Allorhodopirellula heiligendammensis: one gene and its partner. The protein of the gene in region 1 binds, or shares a complex with, the protein of each later gene. Links are inferred from orthologs where the notes say so. Each region holds a gene or a part of one and is shown in the gene's direction. Other genes may lie near its edges. The genes, in order: Poly21_RS17520 and uvrB.

What was found.
Region 2: the proteins of Poly21_RS17520 (region 1) and uvrB are in contact, whole or in part, in a crystal structure (PDB 7EGT), measured with the Thermus thermophilus proteins. The link is inferred for Allorhodopirellula heiligendammensis from one-to-one orthologs. Residues at the interface, in WP_096412145.1 of Thermus thermophilus: His654, Arg656, Phe657, Gln666, Asp668, Glu669, Lys680, Arg681, Leu682, Ser683, Lys685, Tyr686, Ala687; in WP_096411307.1 of Thermus thermophilus: Glu23, Leu25, Arg26, Asp27, Gly28, Glu29, Arg30, Phe31, Arg55, Glu326, Asp327, Phe328, Glu379, Ser382, Gln383, His398, Gly400, Arg401.

What each region holds. Positions count from the first base shown.
Region 1 is NZ_SJPU01000002.1:1,931,943-1,942,280, forward strand. The notes cover bases 4,792-7,785. They hold Poly21_RS17520 (ATP-dependent helicase), read left to right. Parts: upstream 4,792-5,111; coding sequence 5,112-7,460; downstream 7,461-7,785. Other genes in these bases: Poly21_RS17515 (3-keto-disaccharide hydrolase), read left to right, coding at 4,792-5,059; Poly21_RS17525 (NADP-dependent isocitrate dehydrogenase), read left to right, coding at 7,607-7,785. In the rest of the region: Poly21_RS17500 (di-heme oxidoredictase family protein), read right to left, coding at 1-6; Poly21_RS17505 (hypothetical protein), read right to left, coding at 3-1,271; Poly21_RS17510 (hypothetical protein), read left to right, coding at 1,785-4,073; more of Poly21_RS17515, read left to right, coding at 4,313-4,791; more of Poly21_RS17525, read left to right, coding at 7,786-9,829; Poly21_RS17530 (DNA polymerase Y family protein), read right to left, coding at 10,012-10,338. UniProt on the Escherichia coli protein: A helicase with DNA-dependent ATPase activity. Unwinds DNA duplexes with 3'-5' polarity. Translocates on single-stranded DNA with 3'-5' polarity. Initiates unwinding more efficiently from a nicked substrate than double-stranded DNA.
Region 2 is NZ_SJPU01000003.1:775,056-785,367, reverse strand. What follows is about bases 4,898-7,865. They hold uvrB (excinuclease ABC subunit UvrB), read left to right. Parts: upstream 4,898-5,302; coding sequence 5,303-7,429; downstream 7,430-7,865. Other genes in these bases: Poly21_RS22775 (hypothetical protein), read left to right, coding at 7,769-7,865; Poly21_RS22785 (transposase), read left to right, coding at 4,898-5,049. Outside these bases: Poly21_RS22815 (biopolymer transporter ExbD), read right to left, coding at 1-58; Poly21_RS22810 (ExbD/TolR family protein), read right to left, coding at 78-563; Poly21_RS22805 (MotA/TolQ/ExbB proton channel family protein), read right to left, coding at 577-1,257; Poly21_RS22800 (hypothetical protein), read right to left, coding at 1,467-2,483; Poly21_RS22790 (SDR family NAD(P)-dependent oxidoreductase), read left to right, coding at 2,984-3,847; more of Poly21_RS22785, read left to right, coding at 3,973-4,897; more of Poly21_RS22775, read left to right, coding at 7,866-9,016; Poly21_RS22770 (DEAD/DEAH box helicase), read right to left, coding at 9,160-10,312. UniProt on the Escherichia coli protein: The UvrABC repair system catalyzes the recognition and processing of DNA lesions. A damage recognition complex composed of 2 UvrA and 2 UvrB subunits scans DNA for abnormalities.

The sequences.
Region 1 (10,338 bases):
TTTCATTTTTGCACCTGTCGAATCATCGTGATTGCGCGGCCCGGAGGGCTGCCCTCACGAATCGGGTAAGGGGAATCTTTGGACGATCGGAAAAACAAAAAACGCACGCGGGTGGGATGCTCGAGGTCCAGCGGCTTGCCCTGCGTTTGAGACAGCCAAGCGGCGAGTTCGCCCGGCGTGACCTGGCGGATGGGGCCGGCATTGATCGCATCATCGAGATCCTGCCACCCTAAACCGCGGCGGCGGGCAACGTCCGCCACCTCGAATCGTTGCGAGGGATCACGCTGACTCATCAGTGGTGTGCTAATTCGAAACGCAAACGAATCGTTATCGCCACGCTGCAATACCCAATCGGCGAGCGTCGTGGCCGAGGTGGCGTCCTGGTCAGACCGCTCGATTGGCATCACCGACCGATGCCATACGATTTCAGCGATGTCCGTGTAGAGCAAACGCAAATCTGCACCCACGATGAACGGTAACAAGGTCGTCGCCCACGCTGCTCGTGTATCAGAATGCTGCTCGAGGATAACCAGACGCTTGAGATCGCTTGCGTCGGTTAAGCCAAACCGCATCTGCACGTCCTTTAAGTACACACCTTGCAATTGGGAGGCGATGGGAACGAGCTGCAACGTCACTTTCGATGTTAAGAGCTCCGTCTGAACCAATAGATCCGTGACCGGGTCCACATCCGTTTCGCCGAGTGCTGCGAGTCGTTCATCGAGCTCAATCTGCCACATCCGCGTTAATCGCCCGCGCGTGCGATCGGCGAGTTGTTGGGTCATCTCATTACGCTCGGTGCTGTACCTCCGCATCAGCAGTCGCGTATCCTCGGCGTCCTCAATCAGACGCGTTAGGTCATCACCATCAGGAACGCCAACGGACAACGCCAAGACGCGGTATTGCCCATCGGTGACGATACTGATTGCACGCTCGATATCCTGCCCGCCTCCACCGGTAACGATCGGCGGTAATCCAATTGCCCAATGTTGGAACTGAATGGGTGCAGCGGGATTGAAGTAACCTGCCGGAATCCTCGCGACCGAGCGCCGGAACGAACGCTCACACCAGCACAGTTCACGTTTCGCACTGAGTCCCTTCCATGGTGCGTCGCCAGCCACATCGTTGGTGATCAAGACAACGATCAACGCATCATCGGCGGTCGTCTCGGCGACCGCCCCCAGCGGCGGTGACCACGAAAAATCATCGGCGGCATAGACCGGCAGCGATGTGAGAATCACCGTTGCTGAGGCGGCGATGCAAACCAGCGTCATGACAAGTCGAGGGCCAAATGAACGCACAGGCTGATCTTCACGAGCGGCTAGAAAAAGTGTGGAAGCACACAATGTCTCCATAAGCTAGATATATCGGATCGCAGGCTCTGAGGCAAGCAAAATTCCCTTGCTTGGGGATAGCGGATTTCTAGGAATCCTCGGGCGGGCCTGGTGGAGCGACCCGTCTACCGACGGATAGCCATGCGCGAACGTTGTGCCAAAGCCGCTACGCTGCCGTTGGGTTTGCTAGAATTGATGCCGTTGACCTAGTTTCTCTCTCGCGTGCAGGCGTTAGGGGTTCCCTCACTCTTGCCGATTTCAGGACTTTCAGACTCTTTTGGAATGACGTCTTGGTTGCATTGGAGAGCGATGTGGCAGGCAGCGAGCAAGATGCCCGAGCCACGAGCCTACCAACACCAACGCCAGAGTTGGCCAGCATCAACGCCAGAGCCGGAACGTCGCTGGGCTCGCGCTCGGCGCAATCGCACCGCCCCCCCTTGCCGGATTTTGCGGATGTTTTTCAAACTCGTTCACTCATGTTTCGTCACCCTGCTGGCAGCAGCCACCGCCGTTGCTCAGCCGACCGCAGGGGAAATTCAGGCGGGTTTGCCGCCATCATTGCAGTTCGCACCCGATAGCGCTTCCTTCTTTTACGCCTTAACGAACAATCGCTTGAAATGGGATGCGGTGGCCGATAATGCCGCCATCGAGCGGTTAATGGCGATGCCTGTCGTTCAGCGGGCGGTCGCCGAGGCTCGTACGCAAATTGCCGCTGATATCGAGCAGGATTTGCAAGAGAACGAGGTGCCATCGTGGCTACTCTCGGCCTATGAGTTTTGGGTTGGAAAGGAGGGGCAATCTTATTTACCCACGCTGGCGAATCTCGCTTCGCGAGAACTGTTTATCTTTGCCGACCAAGACTTTGCTGAGCAGTTGGCGGCCTACAACGCGGAGGTGGTCACCCAGCTCTCGAAACTGCGGCTTGATCCATCGCCAGACGGGGAGGGAGTTGCCACGGAAAATGACGCGCCGGCGCCCGTCTGGAGCGAAAGGTTTATACGTGACCTGAACGTTCCAAGAATCGTCGCGGGTGCAAAATTGTCAGGGGCTCAGGATCAAGCTCGCGTGCGTGAGATGTTGAGCATGTTTGCGACGAAGTTCCGCAACGAGTTGCTGGATCTTTCCGAAGCTGAAAACAGATACATCAGCGACTCGCTGCAACTTCAAGACCTGGGAGAGAATGATCAACGGTGGGTGCTGCATCTGCGCGGCGACGAGTATCCTTGGGACGCCGCCATCCAACGCCACCAAGCCGCCAGTGATCCTGACGAAGCTGCTGAAATACAGCGGCAGTACACCGTTTTTCGTGACCTAGTCGCGGGTAAATCGCTCGTCGTTAGCGTTGGCTTTACCGACGGATATCTATTTGCATCGATCGGGCATGATCCCGATGACGTCGCCCCCACCAAGGCCGACCAGCCGCTGTACCGACGCGGCGTCTTCAAACCGTTGCTGGAGAATCGCAGTAAGACCTTTTCAGCAATTGCCTATCAAAATAGTTTGCTGAAGCAGCAGACGTCGTGGGTCACTCGGCTGTCGGTGTATATCCGTTTGCTTCCGGGGCTCGCCAAGTTGGCATTTGTCGGTACCGAGCTGGAGCCCACGTCCTACCAACCGTTGATGGATGATGTCGAGCAAGACGCTGAGATGTTGCTCGCCGATTTAAACCGGCTCTACAATCCCGCTGGCGACCAACTCGCGTTCTCATTCTTCTTCAATGGGGGTATCGCCGGATATAACTACCATCGGCATACCAATCCAATGAGCGTGTCGGCTCAACCGCTGGTTTCATTGCAACACGTCGGCGAACATCCTGCTCTGTTCAACGCTGTCGCGGACTGGGAGGATGACGGTACGCTGGATAAGTGGCTCAATCGCATTGAGCAGCGGGCCGAGCAAGTCATGGATCTGTACGTGGAGTCATCGGGCGCCTCAGCGTCGGGCCCTGCCCAAGCCATGACGACGGGGCTCGCCGAGCTTTTCCGGGCGACCAAAGATGATCTACTGCCCTCCCTTGGAAACGAGTCCGCATTCGTGCTCGATTTTCAGCACCGCAGCCACCAGTGGCATCCCGCCATGCCGGCCGCTGAGCAAGCCTTGCCGATGCCCGCCGTGGCACTCGTCTATGATCTCGCCAATGCCGAGCAGCATCGGCGTGCGTGGCAGCGTTTCTATGAAACGATCAATCCGCTGCTTGCCCCCTTTGGCCCTTTGATGGGTTTGCCTCCCGGGCAGGGGTTACCCCCAGCGTCGGAGACATCGATACCTGACGGCGTTTTTCTGCGATTGCCCGGTGTTGCTGTCCTGGGCATCGACCCCAGTTTCGCACCGGGATTGGCCATTACCGATCAGTGGGCCATCTACACCCTGTTTCCCTCCCAGGGTGTCGACTTAGCTGAGCCGCATGCACCCCAACTGCCACCGCCGCTGGGCGATGTCGGGCGTCCGCTGATTGCGGCCAGCCACGTCGATGTCCTGCAATTCGCCGACGCGCTGCAGGCGTGGCTGGATTATGCTGTGCCGCTGATTAAACAGTCCGATCGCTATCAAAACCAACCCCCAGAGGATGCGGAGGCCAGCAAGGCCCCCAATATTGATGAGACGATCGATCTGCTCGGAAATGTGATCGAAGTGATGCGACAGATTCCGTCCTACACCCAGGCGACCTATGTGCAAGACAACTCGGTTGTGACGCAATCGGTGATCCAGGTGCCATCTCTTCGGCTGTCACCAGCTAAGTGAGGTCAGCCCGATGACTCCCTGCATTGGATGATTCCCGCATTGATCGCCCACGCGAATTTGAATCCAGTTATGATGAGCCTGTCCCGCCGGACGCGTTGAAATCGTACGCCGAAGCGTCGTCGCTGTGGGCGGCGCCGGTCAGACCAGTCGCTCTCAATCTCCCCCCCCCGTCCCTTCCCACTCATCGGAAACCTTCCATGTTGCGAACGTTGCTTTTCTCCTTCAGCCCTCTGGTCCTTATGAGCGCCGCCGTGCTCAATCTCGCCGACGACCACCGCGTCAGTGCAGCGGAAATCGATCCCGCCCAGGCCGCTTGGTACGCAAAATACAAAGGCCAAGAGAACGCGCCGCAGCCCGATGAGATGATGCTCAACACGGACCCTGAGCCGGATGTGAGCGAAGGTTTCACTCCGTTATTTAATGGCAAAGACTTGACGGGTTGGACGCCGCGCGGTGGCACCTGCACCTTTACCGCCCAGGGTGATCTCGTGATCGGTGAATGTGTTCCAGGTTCCGATAGCACCTACCTGTCGACAGAAAAGTCGGACTACACCGATTTCATTTTCTCTTGCGACATGAAGTGGGAGGTCGACGGGAATTCTGGCGTCATGTTCCACGCCCAAGTCAAAACTGGCGACAAGAAAAACAAGGAAATCGTATTCGGCCCGCAAGCCGAGATGGAAGGCATCTCCGGAGATCGATACTGGAATGGTGGGATCTACGGGCAGAGTTGTGGAGGATACTTTTACCCCCTGTGGCTGACCGATCACAAAGAGGCGCGAGCAGCCCTGGATCGTGCGGGTTGGAATCGACTGACGATCCAGGCCAAGGGAAATAACGTGAAGACATGGGTCAATGGCGTTCCCGTCGCGAATTGGAACGACGACGGCACGTATGCCAAGGGCTTCTTCGGGCTGCAAATCCACAAGGGAACTGCCGGAAAAGTGCTGTGGAAGAACGTCCGTGTGAAAGAGTTGGCAGACTGATTCGGACTTGCCAAGTTGCCGATCACGCGTCGGGTCGGGTATCCTGGGTGGGATGGATGCCATCACAAAAAATCTGACCGCGGCGCAGGCCGAGGCGGTCACTCATATCGACGGACCGCTGCTCATTATCGCTGGCCCGGGCAGCGGGAAAACCCGGGTGGTCACGCACCGGGTTGCCCACATGCTCAGCCAGGGTGTGCGGCCCTGGCAGATCGCGGCGCTCACGTTTACCAACAAAGCCGCTGAGGAAATGCGGACGCGGTTGGATCTGCTCGCCCCCGGCCAACCGGTGTGGATGGGTACGTTCCACCGGTTCTGCGCCCAACAGTTGCGTCGCTACGCGTCCTACGTGGGTCTTGCCGAAAATTACTCGATTTACGACATGTCCGATTCAAAATCGGCCATGAAACGAGCGATCCAGGCTGCTGGGGTCTCGACCAGCCACGCCACGCCGGAACAAATCGCCTCGGCAATATCCAATGCCAAAAATCGATTGATCACCCCCGAGATCATGCAGCAACAATCTGGGCGGGCGAGCGACAGTGTGGCGGCGCGAGTCTATCCGGTTTACCAGCAGCAACTTTTGCTCGCCAACGCGGTCGATTTCGATGACTTGCTCTATCACTTCGCATGCTTGCTGCGCGAGAACCCCGAGGTTCGCAGCGAACTTGACGCGAAGCTGAAGTACATCATGGTCGATGAGTACCAGGACACGAACTTGGCTCAGTACGCGATCGTGCGAGCGATGTCTGTCGATCATCCCAACCTAGCGGTGACGGGGGATCCGGACCAATCGATCTACGGCTGGCGGGGGGCCGACCTGAACAACATTCTGGACTTCGAGAAGGACTATCCGAGCGTCAAAACGGTTCGCCTGGAACAGAATTATCGCAGCACGCCGAATATTCTTGCAGTTGCCGACCAGTTGATCCGGCATAACCGACGCCGCAAAGCCAAAGAACTCTACACGGAGAACGCGGACGGCGACAACGTGATCCTGCGGCAGTATGAGGATGGCTATCAGGAGGCCGATGCGATTGCCGATGAGATCGCTGCTCAGATGATCGCGGGCCAAGCCGAGCCACGTGACTTTGCCATCTTCTGCCGCATGAACGCACTGACTCGTTCGCTCGAACACGCGCTGCGAAACCGCGGGTTGCCCTATCAGATCATCAACGGTGTCGAGTTCTACCAGCGCAAGGAGGTCAAGGACCTGCTGGCATATCTGCATTTGATCAACAATCCCAGCCACGACGTGGCGTTGCAGCGGGTGATCAATACGCCAACGCGGAGCATCGGGGCAACGACGGTTGGACGGCTGCAGGCATTTGCCGACGCCGAGCGGATCCCGATGCTCGAGGCGGCTCGCCGGGCGTCGGAGATCGACACCATGTCCAAACGCGCGCAAACGATGCTGAAGTCGTTCGTCACCCTTTATGATCGTTTGCGTAAGAAAGCGACTGCCTCGCTCGAGGATTTATTGCGGTTTCTCGTGGAAGAAACGAAGTATATCGAGTTTCTCGAGCGTACCGGTGTCGAGAAAGAAGACTCAAATCCAATCGCGAACGTCGACGAACTGGTCTCGGCCGCGGTCGAGTTTGATCGCATGCATCCCGACGACGGATCCCTCGAAGCGTTCTTGGAACAGGTCGCGTTGGTATCCGACACGGACAAGTTCGAAGATTCCGGCAACCGGGTCACCCTGATGACGCTGCATGCAGCCAAGGGACTTGAATTCCCGCGCGTGTTCGTGATCGCAGTCGAAGATGATCTGTTGCCGCATTACCGCAGCAAGCAGGACGACCAACAACTCGAAGAAGAACGCCGGCTACTGTTTGTGGGGATCACCCGGGCACAACAGTGGCTGCAACTCAGCTATGCCAAGCGACGCAGCATGCGAGGTGACATCCGCGTGGTCATTCCGAGCATGTTCTTAAGTGAGCTGCCACGTGCAGACATGAATGTGATCGAATCGCAAACCGATCGAGACTTCTTTGACGATGGAGCGGACGAGTCCTACCCGGATTCTTGGGATCTCGTTCAAGAGCCCTCACCGCCGGAGCAAGCTGAGCAGGAATACAAGGGCGACGACACTTCGGTGATCCCTGAAATTTATCGTGATCCATTCGTTAGTAAACCGAAGCCCAAACGCACTAAGCCTACCATCACCACGGCACTGCAAACGGCGAGTGACCTGTTGTCGTCCGACCGCGTGCCGTTGGGAGCTTACCGCGAGGGCAGCGTTGTGCGTCATCCCGAATACGGCGATGGCACGATCACTGAGGTTACTGGCCGGGGACCCAAGCGAACTGCGAAGATCCGATTTTCCGAGGATCAGAGCGAGCAAACATTTCGGCTCGCTTTCGCAAAGCTGGAGTTGCTCGATACCGGCGGCGACTAGCCTCTTGGCTCAGTCAAACAACACGACGTTGAGTTCGCAAACCGGTAGTGCATCGACAGAATATCGCGTAATCTACTGGCGTTGACCACACTTTGACGCGCACCTATGTGTCTATCGCAGCATCACCCTTCCCATCGGAAAACTCCATGGCAAAAATTGTATACACGATTACCGATGAAGCCCCGGCCCTGGCAACGCATTCGCTGCTGCCGATTTTGCGTGCCTTCACTGCGGCATCGGGGCTGGAATTCGAGGCCTCTGACATTTCATTGGCGGCCCGGGTGTTGGCAAGTTTCCCAGAGCGATTGACCGAAGAACAACGCGTCCCTGACGCGCTCGCTCAGCTTGGCAAGCTCGTCAAAGAGCCCACTGCGAACATCATCAAGCTGCCCAACATCAGCGCGTCGATCCCGCAGCTCACCGCAACGATTAAGGAATTGCAAGCCAAGGGATACGACATTCCCGACTTCCCTTCGGACCCGCAGACGGACGAGGAAAAGGCGATTCGGGCCGCTTACGCGAAGGTCCTCGGCAGCGCCGTCAATCCGGTCTTGCGGGAAGGCAATTCGGATCGCCGTGTGGCCGCTCCAGTCAAGAAATACGCTCAAAAGAACCCGCACTCGATGGGCGATTGGTCAGCGCAATCCAAGACCCGCGTGGCGCACATGCGCGAGGGCGATTTCTATGGCAGCGAAAAGTCCGTCGTGTTGCCGTCGGCCGACACGTTGCGAATTGAGCACGTGGGCGAATCCGGTGACGTGACCGTTCTGAAAGAGGAGATCGCTGTTGAGAAGGACGAGGTCTTCGATGCTGCCGTGCTCAGTCGTAAACAGTTGCGTGCCTATATTGCCGAATCCGCTGCAGCCGCGAAGTCCGAAGGCGTGCTGCTGTCGCTGCACCTCAAAGCGACCATGATGAAAGTCTCCGATCCGATCCTCTTCGGTCACGCCGTCAGTGTGCTGTACGGGGAATTGTTCGAAAAATATGGGGACCTGCTGCGGCGTGCGGGCGCCGATCCGAACCAAGGGCTTGGTCAGGTGCTCGGTGTCATCGGGGCCCTGCCCGCGGATGACCGCGCCCCAATCGAAGCGATGATGGCGCGGATTGAGTCCGAATTGCCCAGTCTCGCGATGGTGAACTCAGATCGTGGTATCACCAATCTGCACGTCCCGAGCGACGTGATCATTGACGCGTCGATGCCAGCTGCGATCCGCGCCGGCGGCAAGATGTGGGATCAGAACGGCGAGCTCCAGGACACCGTCGCCATGATTCCCGACCGCAGTTACGCGAGCGTCTATCAGGCCGTGATCGACGACTGCAAAACCAATGGCACGTTCGATGTGTCGACAATGGGCAGCGTGGCGAATGTCGGTTTGATGGCGAAGAAGGCTGAAGAATACGGATCCCACGACAAGACATTTGAGATCGCCGAACCCGGCGAAGTCCGCGTCGTCAATGCGTCCGGCAAGACCTTGCTGAGTCATCGGGTCGCTCAGGGTGACCTTTGGCGAGCGTGTCAAACCAAGGACGTCGCGATCGTCGATTGGGTGCGATTGGCCGTCGCGCGGGCCCGCGCCACCGGTGCCGCCACCGTGTTTTGGCTCGATGCTCATCGCGCCCACGATCGCAATTTGATCACCAAGGTCGAGACGTACCTGAAACAGCATGATACCAAGGGGCTCGATATTCAGATTTTGGCACCGGTGGAGGCAACCCTACACGCTTGTGCCCGCTGCCGCCAAGGACTCGATTCGATCTCGGTGACCGGCAATGTGCTTCGGGATTACCTCACCGATCTATTCCCAATTCTAGAGCTCGGCACCAGCGCGAAGATGCTCTCGATCGTTCCGCTGCTCGCTGGCGGCGGGATGTTCGAAACCGGTGCCGGCGGCTCGGCGCCCAAGCACGTGCAACAGTTCGAAGCCGAGAATCACTTGCGTTGGGACTCGCTCGGCGAGTTTCTGGCCATCGCGGTGTCGCTCGAAGATCTCGCTCAGAAAAGCGGCGACTGTGAGTTCGCCGTGTTGGCACAGACGCTCGATACGGCGACCGATCGCTTTTTGGAAGAGGACAAATCGCCGTCTCGGAAGGTGCATGAACTCGACAACCGCGGCAGCCATTTCTACCTCGCTTTGTACTGGGCCGAAGCGCTCGCCGCCCAAGACGAGAACGCCGTACTGAAAGAGCGTTTTACTCCGATTGCTCGCCAGATGGCGGAAAACGAATCGAAGATTGTCAGCGAATTGAACGAAGCGCAGGGCGTTGCGATCGACGTCGGTGGTTATTATTTCCCCGATTCCGCGGCGGCAACGCAAGCGATGCGGCCGAGTGCCACGCTCAACAGCATCATTGATGGGCTTGCTTCGTAGTAGCCCGACGGTCGTTGACGAGGCTGGTGATTTACCAACTCGACATGCCTGTGTGGAAAACGGATGGCGCTCCTCGCCAGCGAATCGAGTTCGTATTCGGGAATTCGATTCGCAAACGCGAGGAGATCAATAGGCCGGAGGTGCCGAGCTGGCTGATAGAGAAGTGTTCCCGGATAACCCTGTTAGGCAAATCGACCGTGCAGGAACCAGCGTTTCTCCATGTCCGCTTCGGCTGGCGTGCCATCGCCGAGGTGGTAATAGATCCACAATCGGGAACCGTTTTCGAGTTCGATGCGGAAGTAATCTCGGCGGATCAGTGGTCCGCTCCACCAGCGGGTTTCAATCCGTTCGGGGCCCCAGTGCTGGCGCACGGGCTCGACTCGACCTCGGATGCGAAAGCGATCGGGGAATCCACTGCCGGGCCCAGAATCACCATCGCCGATCGGTGTGATGGGTTGGGGATCGGGCAGCAGTTCAATCGGACGTCGACCCAGATCGGTTGTCTTCGG
Region 2 (10,312 bases), on another replicon or contig:
ACCTCTCGTTGACTTTGCGGCGCATGTCGCACGACGGACATTGGACACTGATCGACATTCGACAAATTACCTCGGATTTATTTTTCTTTGACGGCGATGTACGTGAACTGCATGTCGGTGAACTCATCGCCGATGATTTTTTGCACGCGGGTGACTTCGGAGACCTTGACCTGGCCATCGCCCAATAGCATCACCTGGTCTTTGTTTTTGCTAATTGATTTCTCCAGCTCATCGGTGATGTACTGGACGATCTCAGTCGCCTGGGCCTCTTCGTCTTTACTGAACTCACTCTGATCACGTCTTTTCAAAATCGCTGGTGCGTCGCCGCCTGCGGGTTCAATAAAAATGATGGCTGAATCTTTGGCTGAAATCGCCAAGCCATTCTGGGCCTCGGGGATATTGCCGGTTTGTGACGGGTCCATCTTCGACGCCACCACGAAAAAGATCAGCAGCAGAAACGTGATGTCGATCATGGGCGTGATATCCATTTCCTCCTCGTCGCGTTTTTTGCGCGGCGGGACGGCATCCATATCATCATCATCGTCGATTAGCTCGTTGCTCATGCTGGCCTACTTTCTACATAGTTTCCGCGTCGGTGGCTTCCTCAGCGACAGCTTCCGCTGCCACTGGCGCCGGACGCGTCGCAGCGACGGCCAATCCGGCTTTGAACGCTTCGAAGAACCGGGTGAGCCCGGAACCAACAAGATCTTCCATTTTGGCGATGCGAATATTCACCGATGCCACCAGAATCATCAACGGGATGGCGATCGCCAAACCGCTGGCTGTGGTCACGAGGGCCACCTGGATATCACCCGCCAGCAGGGAGGGCTCCACACTTTCGGCGGTCGCGAGTGTTTTAAACGCGCCCATCATCCCAAACACCGTCCCGAACAGCCCGATCATCGGGGCACTCTTAATCACCGTGCTGACCCAACTGAGCCGGTACTCGAGATCACTCATCACATCGCGTTGGAAGCGATCCATCATGATCTGGCGGGCTCGTCGGAACCCCTCGCCGCGGTTGTCGATCGCCATGTGCATCATCTGGGGGATCGCGCGAACATCGCCTTCGCAGTACTCTTCGACGCCCTCGAAATCAGCGACTTTGAGCATCTGCTCGCAATCGTCCATGAACGCGTCCTGTTGCTCTTCAGTTTTGAACCGTTTTTGAGCCACGCGGGTCCACACGATGACAATTTGATACAGCCCCCACAACGCCACAATCGCCAACGCACCGTAGGTGGAATTGGAAATCATCGTGTAGAGGTCAGCGGCAGCGAAAAGTAACAAGGTCAAATCCTATGAGGGTTGGAATAGAGAGGGTTCAGAGGAGAGAGTTCAGGAAATTGTGCACTGAATCGCGACGTTCGCCAGCACATGGACACCGACAAGGATGCTCTCCAGATCGCCTTTCGCAATGCCTAGCGAGAGTCAGTACCGCTGTTTCGACGCGTTCTACGTTGTTTTTACCGTTTATTGCGATATCGTTGCTCTGTCACTTCGAAGGCAAAACCACTTCCCGACGGCTTGCTCTGGAAGACCGTCTTAGCGATTTCGGTAACACTTTTATGGCCCTTCGCGGCAGCATACTCCAGTTCCGTGTGCGCCAGCTGATTTTCAAGCTGATCGGGGATGAATTTAATAATTTGCCTGCCATTGGTGGTGATCCCGGCTTGGCCGAGCAACTGGATATCGTAACTCTTCAGCGGACTGTTGGTCGTCCACATGAAATACAGCCGCTTCTCCGCCTTGCTGTCGTCACTATGTCGTGACTGCGGCCGGGTAGAGAGATTCGAAGCGTAATCAACGCCTTGCGAGCCACCGATGGCACCCAGCTCAATTTTGTAAAAATCAAGTTGCTGCGAATAGGCCTTGATATTTTTTGCCGAAAAATTGAGCTGCCAACGCTCAAAACGCGGCACGATGTCTTCGCCTTCGCCCTCGGGCCCCGGCGGACGACTGTCGCCTTTGCCTGATCCGGATGTGCTCGCCGAGGCGTTGGTGTTCATCGTATCGAGCGACGCCGCCACGCTGCTGACCGCGTCAGTGACCGCTTCGATCGTGTCCTGCAAAGTGGGTTCGGTTAATTCTTCGACTTCCTCCGCTCCAGGCGGCTCGAAATCGCGTTCGAACCCCTCCGCGTTATCTGCTCGACCGGCTGCGTTTTCAATGATCGGCTCAATCGGTTTGACGCGGACCGGCATCCGCATCGTTAACCACACGATAAACAACATGAACACGAACACGCCAAGAAATAGGATCACCGCTAAAAACAGCGAGGAAACCGCGTCAAATTTACTTGTGCGCAGTGATTCACGCTCGGCCAACCGCTTGGCTTGAACGGGGCTCAATTCAGCCTTAGCGCTTGCCCCGGACGTGCCCGGCGACTTGGGGGACTTCCCGCTTTCGCCAACATTTTCCCCCTCGACTTCGAGGACTTCGGCGGTATCGGAGTTCGGATTAGAGGGTGCGGCCGTGCCCATATTGGAATTGCTTTAAAAAAAGAGTGGTGGGGCCGATTGACGTGAACCCACATGATAGCGTAGTTTTCTACTTAGTTGAACAAAAAAGCCACCCGGTGACAGATACGAAATTGTTTGTATCTTATGCGGGCGACAAATTGTTCTGGTTAGATAGCTCAGTTGGTAGAGCACGGCCCTGAAAAGGCCGGTGTCCGCGGTTCGAGCCCGCGTCTAACCACTCCCTCTTTTTTCGGCCGCGCCCGTAGATTGTCATCACTGACGTCACAATCCGGAGCGAAATGCCGTCGTGGGGCGTTGATTTACCCGCCCCATCTGCCATCGAGCCATATCCAGCTCCCGCCCGAGCATCGTGCATCGGCAACCGGCTTGCTCTCCCCCCTGGATGAGCCCTCTTTTTTCAGCCGCTGACAATGGAACCTTCTCGACGCGGATCTAAATCCCGCTACGCTAGTCGGAATCGGTCGTTTTCTTACCTCCATTTCGATTCTGGCGTTTTCCCCATGGCTGCTGCACAAGCTGAATCTCATTCCGTTTCCAAACCGCTCCAAGGCCAGCGCGCGGTCGTTTCAGGCAGTTCTCGCGGAATCGGCCGAGGTATCGCTGTGGCCTTGGCCCAGGCCGGGGCAGAGATCACGATTAACTATCACTCCCATGCGGGCGAAGCCGACGAAGTCGCCGCAGAGTGCCGCTCCCACGGTGCCGTCGCCCACACCCTGGCCGCCAATATGGGCGACCGCGAATCGGTCGAACAACTCATCGACCAAGCAACCGAAAAAATGGGTGGACTGGATATCGTCGTCAGCAATGCGGCCTACAGCGACCGGCACTTGATGCTGGAGTCGGACCTCAGCGAATTTCAAAAAACGATCGACGTCAGCATGTGGGGTGCGTTTCATTTCGTCCGCGCAGGCGCCCAAAAAATGGTTGACGCCGGGGCCGGGGGCAATATTGTCGTCATAAGCAGCCCCCACGCCAAAATCGCGATGCCCGGAGCGATGGCCTACAACATGGCCAAGGCCGCTAATGACCAAATGGCTCGCACCGCCGCAGTAGAACTTGCCCAGCATCGTATTCGCGTTAATCTGATTCACCCCGGCTGGATCGACACTCCCGGCGAACGCAAATTCTTTACCGAAGAGACGCTGCAGGATCGCGCCGCCAAACTGCCTTGGGGACGTCTGGGACGAATCGATGAGATCGGCCGCGGCGTTGTCTTCCTATGCCACCCCGGCAGTCAGTACGTCACCGGCAGCACGCTTACCATTGACGGCGGCATCCAACTGCCGTGGCAAGAGATGTACCGTGTCGACGAAGCCCGCCAGGAAGACGCCCGCCTGGCTGCGGCACAAGCAGCCAACTCCTAAGAATGAGAAATTAGGGGAAATAGGGACAGGCAGAGTTCAATTTGACTAATCCTCGGCAACGCGTACGATAGAAACGGTCGTGAGGGTTTTGCGGCCTTGCAGTTTCTCCCTGTGGAGTCGATGCGATGCCTCGTCAAGCTCGTGGTGAAGTTTTAGACCCGTCCGAAGTGCAGGTGGTGCATTGCATTCAGAGATGCGTGCGACGTGCGTTTCTTTGCGGTGACGATCCGCTGACGGGGACTTCGTACGAACATCGGCGTGGCTGGATTCGTGATCGCCTGGAGTTCCTGGCTTCGGTCTTTGCGATCGATTGCTTGACTTTTTCGGTGATGCACAACCACATTCATCTGGTCCTACGCAGTCGGGCGGATGTGGCGGCAGCTTGGTCGGACGAAGAAGTGGCCCGGCGTTGGCTGCGATTATTCCCCCGGCGGCGAAACGAGGACGGTTCGCCTGCGGAGCCCACGAAGCCGGAGTTGGACATGATCCTCAACCAACCCGAAGTGTTGTCGGAACGTCGCACTCGACTGTCCGATATCAGCTGGTGGATGCGGTGCACCGCTGAGAACATTGCGCGGAGGAGCAATGCTGAAGACGAGGTTCGCGGGCACTTTTGGGAAGGTAGATACCGAGCGCAAATTTTGCTCGATGAATCCAGTTTGCTGGTGTGTGCGGCGTATGTGGACCTGAACCCGATTCGCGCGGCTTTGGCGGAGACTCCGGAGACCAGCGACTACACCGGAGCGAAGGATCGGATCGACGATTTGAGCGAGCGGCACGAGCGGAGTCGGCCTAGCACCCACGATTGGGAGCGGAGTCGTGCTCGGCGTCGCAGTGGGTGGATGAGTCCAATCGAGATTGATGAACGATCTGACGCGACGGGACCGGTAGTCGAAGCGTCAGGCCGTCGAGCGAGCAGCAAAGGGTTCCTGCCGGTATCGATGGTGAGATACTTGGAGTTGCTTGATTGGACGGGGCGCCAATTGCGTGCTGATAAGATCGGCAGCATTCCAGCCCATCTGAACCCGATCCTGCAGCGAATTGGCTTGGACACGCATGGCTGGTGCGATGTGGTGCGCAAATTCGGTCGGATCTTCAAACGTGCGGCAGGCACACCGGAGAGCCTTGCAGGCGAAGCATGCCGTCGCGGGCAGGGTTGGCTGTGCGCCCGCGGGAATCCGCTGGGCCTCTCATCGGTCTGACGCCGGCTCAGAACGCTGCTGCGAAGACTGTTCCAGGTTGGCCGCTGCGCGGTAGGGGAGGGCTGTAAGGTTTGTCTCGAGTAGCGTGCTCAAAATGGCCGATCTCGGCATTTGGGTTGTCCGACGCAAAGGCTCCATGCAAGAAACTCGCGCCCGTGCCCTGCTGAGAACTGTCCAGAAAATAGGGTGGCCCTTTTTGGAGGTGGATCATCTGGCCTGTGCCAGACAATCCGAATCGGTAAACTCGGTGGCTATGAGCACACCTACCCTTCCTGCCGCCCAGTTTGACCTTTATCAGCCATTCGCACCCTCGGGCGACCAACCTGCCGCGATCGAGAAATTGACAGCAGGTTTTTTGGCTGGCAAACCTGCTCAAACCCTCCTTGGGGCGACGGGTACCGGCAAGACGTACACCATGGCTAACGTCATCGCGAATCTCGGCCGCCCCGCCCTGATTCTCAGCCACAATAAGACGCTCGCGGCTCAGCTCTACGGCGAATTCAAAGAGTTTTTCCCGAACAATGCCGTTCACTACTTCGTTAGCTATTACGACTACTATCAGCCTGAGGCCTACATCCCCCAACGGGATGTGTACATTGAGAAAGACTCTTCGATCAACGAAGAGATTGACCGCTTGCGACTGGCCACGACCAGTTCGCTGGTCAGCCGCCGCGACGTTGTCATCGTCGCGTCGGTCAGTAGTATCTACGGGCTCGGCTCGCCCAAAGATTACAAGGAACTCGTAATTGACATCCATCGTGGCGAACAGACGCGGCGCGATCATCTGCTGCTCAAACTCGTCGACGTGCAATACGATCGCAACGACTTTTCATTCGAACGTGGCAAGTTTCGCGTCCGGGGCGATTCCATTGAGATCTGGCCGACATACGAAGAGTTCGCCTTTCGCATCGAAATGTGGGGTGACGAGATCGAACGGATTTCTTTGATCAAACCGCTCTCGGGCGAAACGATCCGAACGGTCGACGATCTCTACATCTATCCTGCTAAACACTTCGTGATGCCCGAGGATCGCATCCAGGCCGCCTTGAAGTCGTTGCGGGAAGAACTCGCCGAGCAACTCGAAGTCTTCCAAAGCCGCGGCAAACTACTCGAAGCCCAGCGGTTGTCCGCGCGCACAAAGTTTGACTTGGAGATGCTCGCCGAAGTTGGTCACTGCCCCGGCATTGAGAATTATTCCCGTCCGCTCTCAGGTAAGGCACCCGGCGCGACCCCGGACACGCTCTACGAATTCTTCCCAAAAGATATGGTCACGTTCGTCGATGAGTCTCACGTCACTGTGCCGCAAGTCCGTGCGATGTACGCCGGCGATCGTAGTCGCAAAACGACGCTGGTCGAACATGGTTTCCGACTGCCGAGTGCCTTGGACAATCGCCCCCTGAAGTTTGACGAATGGGTAGAACGCACCGGACAAATCTGCTTCGTCAGTGCCACGCCTAGTAACTATGAACTCGAACGAACCGGTGGCGAAGTCATTGAACAGATCATTCGGCCTACGGGCTTGCTTGACCCGATCGTGGAAGTCGTCTCGGCACGCGGCCAGGTCAACCATTTGCTCGAAGAGGTGCGGCTGCGTGCGGCGCGGAATGAACGCGTGCTCGTGACGGCGCTCACAAAACGGTTGGCTGAAGACCTCTCCAATTACTTCCAAGAGCAAGCAGTACGGTGTCGGTGGCTGCATAGCGAGCTGAATGCATTTGAACGCGTCGATCTGTTGCAAGAGCTTCGTACCGGACAATACGATTGCCTCGTCGGTGTGAACCTGTTGCGGGAGGGACTTGATCTTCCCGAGGTCTCCTTAGTTGCGATTCTCGACGCCGACAAAGAAGGGTTCCTACGAAGCGAAACCAGTCTGATTCAAACGATTGGTCGCGCCGCCCGAAATGCCAACTCGCGGGTATTCTTGTACGCCGACAAGATGACCGACTCGATGCAGATGGCGATCGACGAAACGGAACGGCGTCGAGCAATCCAGCAGGCGTACAATGAAAAACATGGCATTGTACCCAAGACAATCTTTAAATCCGTTCGGGCAGGCATCGAATCGGATGCGGCGAAACATCGCGCCGCTGAGCGGGAGGCGACAGCGGAGAGTGAGATCACCTACATCACGCTGGAGTACGTCGAAGCACTCGAACGCGAAATGATGTCGGCAGCTGAGGACCTTGAGTTTGAACGGGCCGCGCGGCTTCGTGACCGAGTCGGTCAACTTCGCGATCACATTGGCAAACCTCTCTCGGAAATCGAATTACCGGAAAAGAATGACAGTTCAGGAGGCCGTGGTAAGGGCCGCCGGGCGGGCAAAAAACAAAAAGGCATCAATCCCTCGCGAGCGAAAATCCCACGCCCCAAACGGGGTTAGTCGCACCAGCGAGACAACTCCTTATTGCAGCCACATGTGGCGAGACAACGCCAAGAATGGAATGCAGCAAAGATGACAAGCACCTCTCACAGAGAATTCCTGGTCACCGGTGCTAAAAAATTCTATTGTCTCGGAGGGAGCGATCGTCACTACGCCATCCCTCACATCGACGCCTCACTGCAAAATCATATCCGCACCCAGTACCATGACCCACTGCGGTATCAATCTGTTATAAACAATTGAAGTTTAAGACGATCGAATGAAGATGGCGCAGCAAATTGCGATCGATTTTTTCGCTCGGTGTGATGGAAATCCACGGTTTTGACACGAACGTGAGCAATGAGTACCGAGCAACCTCAAACCATCCGCGTCCAGTGCCCGCAGTGCGCGAAACCGCTCACCCTGAATGAATCATTGTTGGGGAAGCAGATCAAGTGCCCGTTATGTGGTCGAGTTTTCGCCACCCGTGCCAAGGCGTCCTCTCAACAGTCCACGAACCCGGCACCTTCAGCGTCTGCCTCCGGCGCTGCGGCGGGGAGACAACCGAGTACTCGACCAGCGAAAGACAGAACAGAGCCGACATCGAGAACAGCGCAGCCACATCCGTTTGACTTTCCAGCGGTGGGCGCGGGAGCAGGACATGCAACGTTCTCAACTGCCCGACCGAACTCTCGCCCTCAAGCTCGCCCCAAAGGCACCATCCCGATCGGATCTCTCCTGAAGAAACATTGGCTAGCGATCACAGTTTCTCTGCTCGCTGTGGCGACCTTGGCGGCGAGCGTGATCGCGCCGTGGCCGCTTTTCATTGTGGGGATAGCGGAGATCGTTTTGGGGGCAATCGTCGTTGGCTTGCTTTTCATTCCTCGCATGTACGTGATGCGACGAGCGTTTGGTGCGTTGGGGAAAGCGGGCGAGTTGTTCCTGCAATCCGCAGCCACCATCGGCTCTGGCGGCGTCGCGATTATCGTGATCTTGGCGATCGTCAAGGCTATGCGGCGGACCAATGGTGGTGCCTCTCTCGACTTCAGCGGGATCACGGGTGGTGGAATAGCAGTGTTCCTCTTGTTTCCGCTATCGATTGCAGCAGTGATTGCGTTGTGGTACCTCATTGGGCTAGCGCGAACGCTTGCCAGCGGCTATGTACTCCAGTGCAGCCTGATGTTTTTAATACTGCTGATTTCAGTCGTGCAGAATCCCGGTGTGAATCCGGGCGGAGCGATGCCGCCCACCGACCCAGTTTTTCGCACGCCGCCCAGACGACAAGGGCGACCGACTCCTCCACCAGAGGTGTCCTCCAGGACGCCTGTGATCGAGACTCCCAACCCCCTCGGGTATCCGAGTTCCGATGTGGTTCATTTTATCGTCGACACGAGCAAAATCAGCGATATCGAGAAGATTCTGCCCCGGCTGACTGCAGGCGCTCCCCCGAAATTTTGGAAATCGACCCAGGAGGGATCGCAACTGGATGTTTGGCTCTACCAGTCGGCGCCGGTGGACCAGATCGCTCGAAGAGTGAGCGGTGACCGCAGTCTGGTAGTGGACTCAGTCGATCCTGCCAAGCGAACGATTCGAGTGCGAGGAGAATAAGCCCGGCCCGGGCCGAAGCGATTGATTCACATCGACGGTCGCCCCGCCAAGGCCACACCGCCGGCCACTGTCGCGGCATGAACGACGATGCTTGTGCCGCTCATGCCCAGGTTCCGACACAATCATGGGAGGCTAAAGGCCGGCTACCCTTTCCGCAGCATGGCGATCAACTCGTCGTTGTTGAGTTTCGCGGCCGCGGCGGTGCCTTCCATCACGCCGGCGACCAGATCTCGTTTCGTCTCATGGAGGGCGAAGATTTCTTCTTCGATCGTGCCCCGAGCGATAATCCGGTACACCATCACTGGCTTGTCCTGACCGATCCGATGAGCGCGGTCGGTGGCTTGGTCTTCGACCGCCGGGTTCCACCACGGGTCCATGTGGATGACGTAGTCCGCCGCCGTCAAGTTCAAGCCAGTGCCGCCTGCTTTGAGTGAAATCAAAAACACATCAGCGGAACCGTTCTGAAACGCATCGACGCGTTCCTGGCGTGCCTGGGCAGGTGTCGACCCATCGAGATACTCATACGTGAATCCAGATTCCTCGAGTTCGCTGCGGATCAATGCCAAGTGCTGTGTGAATTGACTGAAGATCAACGCACGATGCCCCTCCTCCTTGAGATTGCTGAGCGTTTCACGCAACTGAATGAGTTTGGCTGCTTCCCCAGTGTAGGACTCATTAACGAGTTTGGGGTGGCAGCTGATCTGTCGTAAACGCGTCAGCAACGCCAAAATGCGAAACCGTTGATCTTGTGTGGTCACCGTCGCCTGCAACTGATCAACCTCGCCGATGGCCTCCAGACGCACGCGTTCGTACTCAGCTCGTTCCTCTTTGGATAGATCCACGTAGAGATTCATTTCCGTCCGCGGCGGTAGATCCTTGAGCACCTCTGACTTTTTACGCCGCAGCACGAACGGTTTGAGACGTTCGGCTAAGCCCCGACGCGCCGCTTCATCGTTATTTTTCTCAATCGGCAAGGCAAACCGCTTACGGAACTGTTCCCATCCGCCAAACACTCCTGGTGAAACGACATGGAACAGGCTCCACAATTCACCAAGATGATTCTCTACCGGTGTACCCGTCAGCGCCACGGTCCACGCAGCGGGGATATCGGCAATCGCCTTGGAAGTCTTGCTGCGGCTATTTTTGATCGCCTGGGCTTCGTCGAGCACCATCGTGCCCCACTCGACATCTGCGAGCGATTTGTGATCCCGCAGTGCGAGCCCATAGCTGCACACCACGACGTCGCCCGGACCGACCTGCGTGAGGAACTCCGCCCGGTCGGTTTCACGATACAGA